2 regions of the Sodalis sp. RH21 genome follow, and region 2 is predicted to be linked to the other one. Evidence: predicted binding sites of a transcription regulator. Region 2 holds the regulator's gene; the other holds the start of a gene.
The links. Region 2 encodes PhoB, which activates phosphate uptake and scavenging genes when phosphate is short. Its sites were predicted from a motif close to CTGTCATAAAACTGNCNNAT; they were not measured.
Positions count from the first base shown of each region.

Region 1 (5,832 bases), 2.7 Mb from region 2:
GATAGAGCGTCAAAATATTAAACGGGATCACCATATAGGTAATGCAGGCCACCATGCCGCCGAAGCTGGGCAGCAGCGAAACGGGCTTATCCAGCAGCCCCGCCAGCACCGCCAGATTGGAGATGCCGGCCTTTTTCGACAGCAGGATTTGCCAGGCGAACGTGATCAGCACCTCCGACAGGGCGAAAGTGGTCAGCAAGGCGATCAGCCAGATTACCTGGCCGCGCCGCGACATACCCGCAATCGACCAGGCGGTGGGCAACGCCACCAGCAAACTGATGCTGGCCACGATAAAAGCCAGCATGACCGAAAACCCGATGGCGTCCACCACCACCGGCTGCAGCAACTGTCCATAGGCATGCAAGGTAAAACCGCTGCCCTCGATGGCGTTGGGGTCCAGTTGGGAAACGCTGGCGCGCAGCAGTAGCACAAACGGTATGGCGATAAATACCAGTATCATCGCCAGCGGCCACAGCAGGCCCCAGCCGGGGCGGTGGCGGCGCGCCGCGGGCGGCGCCGGGGCGCGGGAGTGAGTCACGGTCGACATAAGTTACCTTCGGCTAATGGGACAGCAATTGCGCGGCGTCGGCGGGGAAACTGACGCCGATACGGGTGTGCGCCGCCAGCGGGCGCCATTGGGCGGCGGTGGTGCTGGCCAAAATATCCGTGTGCTGGCAGCGCAGCCGGATATCGATGCTGCTGCCCAGATCGCGCACCTGCACAATGTCTCCCTGCAACAGGCCGGTGCCCGGCGCGCCGAGCAGCACATCCTCCGGACGGATACATAAGGTGGCGGTGGCGCCCACCGCCACGTCCGCCGGCATGCGCGCCACCGCCAGGGTGGCGTCGCCCAGGCGCACTGCGCCGCCGCCCAGGGCTTCCACCTCGATCAGGTTGCTCTGGCCGATAAAATTAGCGACGAACCGGTTGGCCGGCTGGTGGTATATTTCGCCGGGGGTGCCGATTTGCTGCACCCGGCCATTGGCCATCACCACGATGCGATCGGCGATGGTCATGGCTTCGCGCTGGTCATGGGTGACAAAAATAGTGGTGATTTTCAGCTTCTGCTGCAACCGGCGGATTTCCAGCTGCATATGGTCGCGCAGCCGGGCATCCAGGGCCGACAGCGGTTCATCCATTAAAAACACCGCCGGCTGCTGCGCCAGGGCGCGGGCGATGGCCACCCGCTGCCGCTGGCCGCCGGACAATTGATCGATACGCCGCTGGCCGACCCCGGCCAGATCGATCAAGGATAATAATTCGGCCACCCGCGCCTGGCGTTCGCTGGCCACGATGCCCTTGATTTTCAGGCTATAGCCGATATTTTCCGCCACGCTAAGATGGGGGAACAGCGCCAGCGCCTGGAATACCATGCCGAAATTGCGTTCATGCACCGGCCGGTGGGTGATATCCTGCCCTTCCAGCACGATGCTGCCCGAATCGGGCTGCTCCAGCCCGGCAATGATGCGCATCAGCGTGGTTTTGCCGCATCCCGACGGCCCGAGGAAACACACCAGTTCACCCCGGGGCACATGTAGGGAAATATGGTCCACCGCCGGCTGCGCACCGTACATCTTGGTGATCTCCACCACCGCTAACCCGTTCATCGTAAGCTCCTCAGACGGTAAGCATTTTCAGGAACTGCTGCGCCAGATAATCGGCATACTTCACCTTGACGGCGGCGTCGACCAAAATGGGCGTGGATTCCGACGACACGGCGGCGAATTCGGCGTCCGTCAGGTTGAGTTTGGCGCGCGGGAGCAGCGGCGCGGCCCCGACGCCACGGGCAATCAGCTGATGGCATTCCGGAGTGCAGCTCCAGTTAAGGAACTCCTGCGCTTCGTCGGCGGATTGGCCGGCCTTGGGCAAACACCAGGAGTTATACCCCTGCACCGCCCCTTCCTGCGGGAACGTGGACAGTACCGGCGTGCCCTCGCCTTTCATGATCATTGACACATCGTGGTAATACAGCCCGCCCTTCACTTCGTCATTTTGCAAGGCGGTTTGCATGGTGCCTTCATCGGTCCACCAGATTTTGGCATTGGGTTTCAACTCGGCGATTTTGGCGATCACCCGATCGATGCCCTCTTTGGTTTGCAGCGTTTTGCTGCCTTCAAAGAAGGTGGCGGCGGTGATTTCCAGCAACACCGTCGAAGCCCCGCCCTGTAATCCCCAGGCCTGGGGATTTTTCTCCCACAGCGTCCGCCAGCTGGTGGGGGCGGTCGTCACCTCTTCCGTGTTGGTCACGAACGTCAGGTACCAGCCCATGGCCGCGACATTATCCACATCCGCGCCCGCGTCCTGGCGATAGGCCGGCATCAGGTTGCCCAGATTCGGCACTTTACCGGCGGCAACGGTTTTCCATAGCCCCTGGCTGCGCCCGCGCAGCAGGTCGCTTTGCTGAACGCAGCAAATATCCATCGGCACCGACCCGGCCTTGTTGGACTGGCTCAGTTGCATCAGGAATTGCTCGCTGGCGGATTGCGGCGACGACACAATCTTGATGCCGGTAGCCTGGGTAAAGGCCGGATAAACATGTTCCTTAAAGGCCTTTTCAAAAAATCCGCCGAAGTTGGATATGCGCACGCTGCGCTCTTTGGCAAAGGCGGGAGCCATCGACAGGCCCGCGGCGCCGGCCAGCGTGGCGATACCCATGCCTTTTAACAGGCCCCGGCGGGAGATCCCCTGGCCGCTTGCATTTTTTTTCATCATGTCTTCAACCCGACCTCATAGCTGTGTGATTAATAAACGCCCTTTTAAACTTTCCCGCCCCGCCAACGGAGGAATGCGAAGATCGATTAAACTTGTATACCATCTTATATATAAGCTGGTATGCAAGAGCTATGCCAAGGGAATAATCACTATTTTATCAGCAAGTTATAAAATAGATGCGGAGGGATGCACCGGCACAATGCACCCGCTGCGCTAGCGGGACGCCATATTTTGGTGCAATACCGGACGGGCAAACAGCGGCGATATCAGTGAAAGAGTGCGCGGCGATCGGGGGTTTTTCGAATTGACGCGTTTTCTGGATAGCGCGCCGTTTACCGGCGCGCAGCGATCGTGCCGCTTGCCGCGGGTTAACCCCGCCGGCAAGCGGTTTACCCGGCGGTCAGTCCCCCTTTTCCGCCGCCAGTTTCGCCATATGTTTCTTTTCGCTGATCATGGTGATGACCAGCAGCAGCACCGCCAGGATGCTGCCGCCGATCATCACCATAAACCCGGCGTCCCAGCCAAAGAAATCCACCGTATAACCCACAATGGCGCTGGCGGCGACGGACCCGCCGAGATAACCGAACAGGCCGGTAAAGCCGGCTGCGGTGCCGGCGGCTTTTTTCGGCGCCAGTTCCAGGGCGTGCAGGCCGATCAGCATCACCGGACCATAAATCAGGAAACCGATGGTGATCATGCAAGCCATATCGATACCGGGATTACCTACCGGGTTTAGCCAATAAATAATAGTAACGATGGTCACCAGCACCATAAAAAACACCCCGGTGGCGCCGCGATTGCCTTTGAATACCTTATCCGACATCCAGCCGCACAGCAGCGTCCCGGGAATCCCCGCGTACTCGTACAGGAAGTAGGTCCAGGAGGATTTATCCAGCGTAAAGTGTTTCACTTCCTTGAGATAGGTCGGCGACCAGTCGAGAATGCCGTAGCGCAGCAGGTAGACAAACACGTTGGCCACGGCGATATACCACAGTAGCTTGTTCGGCAAAATATATTGCATAAAAATCTGCTTGGCGGTCAGTTCGACTTCGGCCTTGTCGCTGTAATCCACCGGATAGTCGTTTTTATACTCCTCAATGGGCGGCAGGCCGCAGGACTGCGGGGTATCGCGCATCAATCCGAAGGCGATAAAGGCCACCAGAATAGCGGCGAACGCCGGCATATACAGCGCGGCGTGCCAGTCGTTAAACCAGGCCATGCCCAGCAGGAACAGCAGGGGCGGCAAGCCGCCGCCGACGTTATGGGCGCAGTTCCAGATAGAAACGATGCCGCCGCGTTCTTTTTGCGACCACCAATGCACCATGGTCCGTCCGCACGGCGGCCATCCCATGCCCTGGAACCAGCCGCACAGGAACAGCAGGACAAACATGACCGCGATACTTGAGGTGGCCCAGGGCACAAACCCCATAAATAACATTACCGCCGCCGACAGGATCAACCCCGCGGGCAAAAAGACGCGCGGATTGGAACGGTCGGAAACCGAGCCCATGATAAATTTGGAAAAACCGTAGGCGACGGAAATACCCGATAACGCAAAGCCCAGATCCCCGCGGCTAAAGCCCTGTTCAATCAGATATGGCATGGCCAGGGTAAAATTTTTCCGCACCAGGTAAAACGCCGCATAACCGAAGAATATCCCCATAAAGATTTGCCAGCGCAGCCGGCGATACACCGGGTCGGTCTGATCGATAGGGACGCGGGGCTGATGTGCCGCTGGTTTGAAAATGCTCAACATGGGCGCCTCCAATGGCTCTGTTAGTGATGATTCGCGCATAATGAATCACGGCAATGCGAGGTTGAATTGATTACATACGAATAATGTGTTCGATAACGAATCTTATCCTAGGGAGGGGCGCCGCCGGGGGTTGTGATTTGTGTAACATTTATTACATTTTTATGAATTTAATACCAAAAATTAACCATTAGTCATACTTTGGCATATTCACACATAATTAATTTATGACATTTATCAACTAAAGGGTTTTTAACGCGCGTATAACTTTCGTTTATGATTCGATATTGTTCCTTATCACACATTTTTTGCGGATTTCGTGGGTTAATACTGCTATAAACCGCCGCCGCCACGGGGCGCGCCATAGGAGGTTTCATGAGTAACCGTATGAATGACGGCGCAACCAGCCGGGAGCCTTATGCTGATACGGATGTCATCATTATCGGCGGCGGGGCGACCGGCGCGGGTATCGCCCGCGACTGCGCCTGCCGCGGCCTGGATTGCCTGCTGCTGGAGCGCTATGATATCGCCAGCGGCGCCACCGGCCATAACCACGGCCTGCTGCACAGCGGCGCCCGCTATGCGGTAAATGACGCCGAATCCGCCCGCGAATGTATTGAAGAAAATCGCATCCTCAAGCGCATTGCCCACCATTGTATTGAACCCACCGACGGATTATTTATCACCCTGCCGCAGGATTCGCTGGACTATCAGCGGCAATTTATCAGCGCCTGCGCCGACGCGGGCATCGATGCGCAGGCCATCGATCCCCAATTGGCCCGGCGCCTGGAACCGGCGGTGAATCCCGCCCTGGTCGGCGCGGTGAGGGTGCCGGACGGCACCATCGATCCGTTTCGCCTGAGCACGGCCAATATGCTCGACGCCCGGGAACACGGCGCGCGTTTTTTGACCTATCACGAAGTCACCGGCCTGCTGCGCCATAACGATCGGGTCACCGGGGTGCGCGTCTACAATCACAAATCCGGGCAGCACCATGAGATCCACGGGGCGATGGTCGTGAATGCCGCGGGCATTTGGGGGCAGCATATCGCCGAATATGCCGACCTGAAGATCCGGATGTTCCCGGCCAAAGGGGCGTTGCTGATCCTGGGCCATCGTATTAATAACCTGGTGATCAATCGCTGCCGCACCCCCGCCGATGGCGACATTCTGGTGCCGGGAGACACCATTTCGCTGATTGGCACCACCTCCACCCGCATCGGGTATGACGAGATCGATCGTCTCGCGGTGACCCCGCAGGAGGTGGATTTATTAATCCGCGAAGGCGCGCTGCTGGCGCCGATGCTGGCGCACACGCGCCTGCTGCGCGCCTATGCCGGCGTGCGCCCCCTGGTGGCCAGCGACGA
Region 1 is NZ_CP178732.1:1,689,533-1,695,364, reverse strand. It holds gene ACL2XP_RS07740 (ABC transporter permease) at 1-547, opposite strand, end outside; gene ACL2XP_RS07735 (ABC transporter ATP-binding protein) at 561-1,607, opposite strand; gene ACL2XP_RS07730 (ABC transporter substrate-binding protein) at 1,618-2,712, opposite strand; gene glpT (glycerol-3-phosphate transporter) at 3,113-4,468, opposite strand; gene glpA (anaerobic glycerol-3-phosphate dehydrogenase subunit A) at 4,841-5,832, shown strand, end outside.
Region 1: glpT (glycerol-3-phosphate transporter) is a predicted target of PhoB. The motif match lies at 4,606-4,625, and genes of this name have one in related genera.

Region 2 (5,832 bases):
GGCTTTTACCGTTTTATGGCGGTCAAAAATCTCGGCGGAAATACGCCCATAGATATCCGTGCCGGTAAGCTCTTCGAGCAGTTCGGCGCGTTTTTTGGCATCGGCATTCAGAAACGCGGCAAAATCTCCCTGCGCCAGCAGCACGGATTTAGTAAAACGTTCAAAATCCAGCCCGGTGAGTTCGGCGGTCAAGCGCAGCTTATTGCTGATTTTATCCGCCAGGATCGCGCCGTCGCCCATGCGCGCCAGTTCCACCTTGATATCCTGCAGCTTGCCGCCGGGGCTGTTTTTAGCGCGCCGCTGGCTCCAGAACGCGCGATAACCGACGCCCTTGACCTCGAATTCCACTTCGGCCAGGGCCTCCGCGGTATGGCGGGTCATCAAATCCTGCCCCGGCGTGCGCTCCAGCCGCGGGGTGCGGTGATATAACGCCAGGCAAATGGCGTCCAGCAGGGTGGTTTTGCCGGCGCCGGTGGGGCCGGTAATGGCAAACAGGCTGCTGCGATCGAACGGGGCGGCGGTGAAATCGATTTTCCATTCGCCCCGTAAGGCATTGATATTTTTCAGGCGCAGCGTCAGAATTTTCACAGCACGTCTCCTTGGGCGCCCGGGCCTTGCTGCACCTCCGCCGCCACCCGATCGTAGAGCAGGCGGATGCGGCCCAGGGTGTCCGGGTCCTGCTGCGCCGCGAGCGCGAGCCGGCGCTCGAACACTTCGCCGACGCTCAGCTCGTTCAGCGTTTCCCGGTGCTGGTGCGCCAGGGCCTGCAACCGCTGTTCGCGGTTGCGGCGCAGCAATACGATTTCCACCGGCAGGCCGGCCGCTATTTGCTGAATGCGCAGCTGGATGTCATTGAGATAGGCATCGGTCACCACTTCGATATCCAGCCACACCGGCGTTGCTTCCTGGCGATCGGCAAAGGCCAGCAACTGGGCTTCGATCTCCGCCAGCGACCCTTTTATCAGGCGCAGAGCCTGGGTTTCAGGGATTTGCAACGGCACGACCCGCGCCACATTGGCGTCGTCAAAACTCACCAGATTAACCTGCTTGGGCTGGCCGGTTTCATCGAAACTCAGGGCAATGGGGGAACCGCAATAACGGATATGCTCTTGATTACCGATACGCTGCGGCCGGTGAATATGGCCCAGGGCGATATAATCCGCCGGGGGGAACAGCTGGGCGGGAAACGCATCCAGGCTGCCGATATAAATATCGCGCACCGAATCCGTGGTGCTGGCGCCGACCGTGGTCAGATGCCCGGTGGCGATAATGGGCAACTCGCCGGGCTGGCCGGCGCGCAGATCCAACGCCTGGGCGTACAGCGCCGCGTAGTGCGCGGTAATGGCATCCATCAGCGCCCGCTGTTTGTCGTCCCCCGATTGCCCGGAGCGGCTCACCAGCATATCGCGCGGCCGTAAAAACGGGATGGCGCACAGAATGGCCCCCGGCTTTCCGCTACGCTCCTTGAGAATAAACACCGGCGGTTCGGCGATATCATCGCGGCCGACGCCGGCGATCACCCGGGTATGCATGCAGGCCAGCAGCGATCGGGACTCATTGAGGGTGGCCACCGCATCATGATTGCCGGCCAGCACGATCAGTTCGCAGCCGGTGGGCTGGAGCGCCACCACGAAACGGTTGAACAGTTCGCGGGCATAACTGGGCGGGGTGCCGGTATCAAAAATATCGCCGGCCACGATAATGGCATCGACCTGATGTTCATCCGCCCGAGCCACCAGCCAGTCGAGAAACGCCTGATGTTCACTGGCCCGGCTCTTGGTAAAAAACGACTGGCCCAAATGCCAGTCAGAGGTATGGATAATCCGCATGAGGCTCCAGCGTGGGTGCGAAAGTGAGGGCGAGAGTATAAACCTTCCCCCAGGACGATGCCGTCGTAAAGATAATATTCGGGAAGTTATACCGAAAAAAAGCGCGCCCCACTATGCTTGTAGCAGGAAGCGCTGATTTTAATAAATCTGTCATAAAAGTGACGCATAATGCCCGGGCACGATAACCGCAGAGATTAATGGCAGGAAAATAATGGCAAGACGCATATTAGTCGTGGAAGATGAAGCGCCGATTCGGGAAATGGTCTGCTTTGTACTTGAACAAAATGGTTTTCAGCCGATCGAGGCCGAGGATTACGGTGCTGCGGTCACCCTTATGGCGGAGCCTTATCCGGATCTGGTATTACTGGACTGGATGTTGCCAGGCGGCTCGGGGATTCAATTTATCAAACATATGAAACGCGAAGTCCTGACCCGCGATATTCCGGTCATGATGCTGACCGCGCGGGGTGAAGAGGAAGATCGGGTCCGGGGCCTGGAGGTCGGGGCGGACGATTATATCACCAAACCTTTCTCCCCCAAGGAACTGCTGGCCAGGATCAAGGCGGTGATGCGCCGTATTTCCCCCATGGCGGTGGAAGATAAAATCGAAGTGCAGGGCTTAAGCCTGGACCCGTCCTCGCACCGGGTGACGTCCAATGAGCTGGCGCTGGATATGGGGCCTACCGAATTTAAATTGCTGCACTTTTTCATGACCCATCCGGAACGGGTATACAGCCGCGAGCAATTGCTCAACCACGTATGGGGCACTAATGTATATGTGGAAGACCGGACGGTGGATGTGCATATCCGCCGCCTGCGTAAAGCGCTGGAAACCGGCGGGCACGATCGGATGGTGCAAACGGTGCGCGGCACCGGCTATCGCTTTTCGGCCCGCTATTAACGCGCCAACCAAGGAGAACGCCCGGTGCTAGAACGTTTATCCTGGCGAAAACTGTTGCTCGAAGTGGTGCTGTTTTGCCTGCCGGCCCTGCTGCTGTCGCTGTTCGTCGGCCATGCGGGCTGGCTATTGGCGGCGGCGCTGCTGGCCGCGCTATTACGCAACTATTATTATCAACTGCGCCTGTCGCAGTGGCTATGGGTGGATCTGCGCCGCACGCCGCCGGTGGGGCGGGGCAGTTGGGAACCGCTGTTTTATGGCCTGCACCAGATGCAGCAGCGCCATCGCCGCCGCCGGCGCGAGCTGGCGACCTTATTCAAGCGTTTTCGCAGCGGTGCCGAAACCTTGCCGGATGCCTTGGTGATGCTGACCGCCGACGGACATATTTTCTGGTGCAACGGCCTGGCGCAGCAATTGCTGGGGTTCCGCTGGCCGGAAGATAACGGCCAGCATATTCTCAATTTGCTGCGCTATCCCGAATTCAATGAATATATCCAGGCCCAGTCATTCAAGCGGCCGCTGACCCTGTTGCTGAATAATCAGCGCTATGTGGAATTCCGCGTCATGCCCTATACCGACGATCAGCTGCTGATGGTGATCCGCGACGTGACGCAAATGCGCCAATTGGAAGGGGCCAGGCGTAACTTTTTTGCCAATGCCAGCCATGAGCTGCGTACGCCGTTAACGGTGCTGCAAGGATATCTGGAAATGATGACCGACCAGACGATGGATAAAGCCATCCGCGCCAAGGCCATTCACACCATGCAGGATCAGACCCAGCGCATGGAGCGCCTGGTAAAACAATTATTAGTGCTATCCCGTATCGAGGCCGCCCCCCAGGGCGAGGTGAATGAACGGATTGATATTCCCGCCATCCTCAAGCGCTTGCAGCAAAGCGCGGCGGGGCTAAGCCAGGAGCGGCACGATATCGTGTTTCGCATTAATGAACAGTTGCAGGTCCGGGGCAATGAAGAGCAGTTGCGCAGCGCCATGTCGAACCTGATTTATAATGCGGTGATCCACACCCCTCCCGGCACCCGGATTGAAGTTTGCTGGCAGCGCACCGCCGCCGGGGCGCAATTCCAGGTGAGCGATAACGGACCGGGGATCGCTCCCGAACATTTGCCGCGCCTGACCGAACGTTTTTACCGCGTCGATAAAGCCCGTTCGCGCCAGACCGGCGGCAGCGGGCTGGGACTGGCCATCGTTAAACATGCGCTCAGCAACCATGACGCGCGGCTGGATGTGATCAGCGAACCGGGGGCCGGCACCCGGTTTGTGTTCACGCTGCCCAACCGGATGATCGTGTCCGCTTCCCAGGCGGAAAATTCCCTGCCCGCTTTGCCGCCGGTGAAGCGATGATGCTCGGGGGGACCGTCAAGATCGGGTGCTGCCTGCTCTGCCTGCTGCTGGCCCTGCCGGTCGTGGCGCGGCCGCCGTCGGTGCTCGCGGGCAACCTGACCAGCAGCGGTTCCGATACCCTGGCGAATATGATGACCCTATGGGCCGCGGATTTCACCGGGGACCATCCGGAGGTCCGTGTTCAGATCCAGGCGGCCGGGTCGGCCACGGCGGCCACGGCGCTGGCTTCGGGCACCGCGCAGATCGGGCCGATGAGCCGCGTGATGACCGCGCCGGAAATCGCCGCGTTCCGGCGCCATTACGGCTATGAGCCCCTGGCGGTGCCGGTGGCCCTGGACGCGCTGGTGATCGTGGTCAATCAGGACAATCCCCTGCCGTTTATCACGCTGCGCCAGCTGGACGCCGTTTTTTCCACTACCCGTAACTGCGGTGAAACCCGCGCGGTGAAAAACTGGGGCGGACTTGGCCTGGAGGGGGACTGGCGCGGTATGACCCTGGTGCGCTATGGCCGCAACTCGGCGTCGGGGACCTATGGCTTTTTCCGGCAACGGGTATTGTGCGCCGGGGATATGCTGCCGTCGGTGAATGAATTGCCCGGTTCCGCGTCCGTGGCGCAGGCGGTCGCCGCCGCGGCCAATGCCATCGGCTACGCCAGCATGGGGTTTCACGCCACCGGCGTGCGCATCGTGCCGTTGACGGACGAGCAGGGGCGACGGGTGGCGCCGGACGAAACGACGCTGCGCAATGGCGAGTACCCACTTATGCGCTATCTATACCTCTATATAAACAAAGCGCCGGATAAACCGCTGGAACCGGTCACCGCCGCCTTCATGGATCAAATCCTGTCGCCGGCGGGTCAGCGCCGGGCCCGGCAGGGGGGTTATCAGCCCTTGCCGGAACCGGTCAGAATCCAGGCGCGCCGGGATATGGGACTGGAGTGAACGTGAATTATTTTCAATTGGCGTGAAATTTCTTCTCCTCCGTGCGCCGGCCGCCCGTGTTATGATGGCTTTGCCGTTTATAGCCGTCTGGATGTCCGTGAGTAACGCTTGGCAACTATTTACCTGCTAAATTACTTGATAGCTATGTTATTAGCCCCCGTCCCGATGCTGATATAAACCCAGCGTTTACTTATTTTTGGGCACGCTTTTATTTACGCCCTCCTGCCGGAGCCATAACATGCCAAATGAACTGCAACGAACCCTGCCCCCGTTTCGCGCCGACGTGGTCGGCAGCCTGCTCAGGCCCGAAGCCATCAAACTGGCCCGCCGGCAGTTACAGCAAGGGGATATTACCGCCGCACAGCTGCGCGCCGTGGAAGATCGCGAAATCACCCGGGTCGTGGCGCTTCAGCGCGAGCTGGGTTTGCAAGTGGTCACTGACGGCGAATTCCGCCGGGCCTGGTGGCACTTTGATTTTTTCGAGGGCCTGGAAGGGGTGGAAGGCTATGATGTCGATCGCGGCATCCAGTTCTCCGGCGTGCAGACCAAGGCGCGCAGTATTAAAGTCACCGGCAAGGTTGCTTTTAACCATCATCCGATGCTGGAGGATTTTCGTTTCCTGCAAAGCGTGGCCGGCGACGCGGTGGCCAAAATGACCATCCCCAGCCCGAGCGTGATGCATTTTCGCGGCGGGCGCGGCGCCATCGACGCCAAGGTTTATCCCGACTTGGCCGACTATTTCGCCGATTTGGCGCAGGCATGGCACGACGCGATCCACGCCTTCTACGACGCCGGCTGCCGT
Region 2 is NZ_CP178732.1:4,392,478-4,398,309, reverse strand. It holds gene ACL2XP_RS20300 (AAA family ATPase) at 1-588, opposite strand, end outside; gene sbcD (exonuclease subunit SbcD) at 585-1,829, opposite strand; gene phoB (phosphate response regulator transcription factor PhoB) at 2,041-2,730, shown strand; gene phoR (phosphate regulon sensor histidine kinase PhoR) at 2,755-4,089, shown strand; gene ACL2XP_RS20280 (PstS family phosphate ABC transporter substrate-binding protein) at 4,086-5,030, shown strand; gene ACL2XP_RS20275 (cobalamin-independent methionine synthase II family protein) at 5,269-5,832, shown strand, end outside.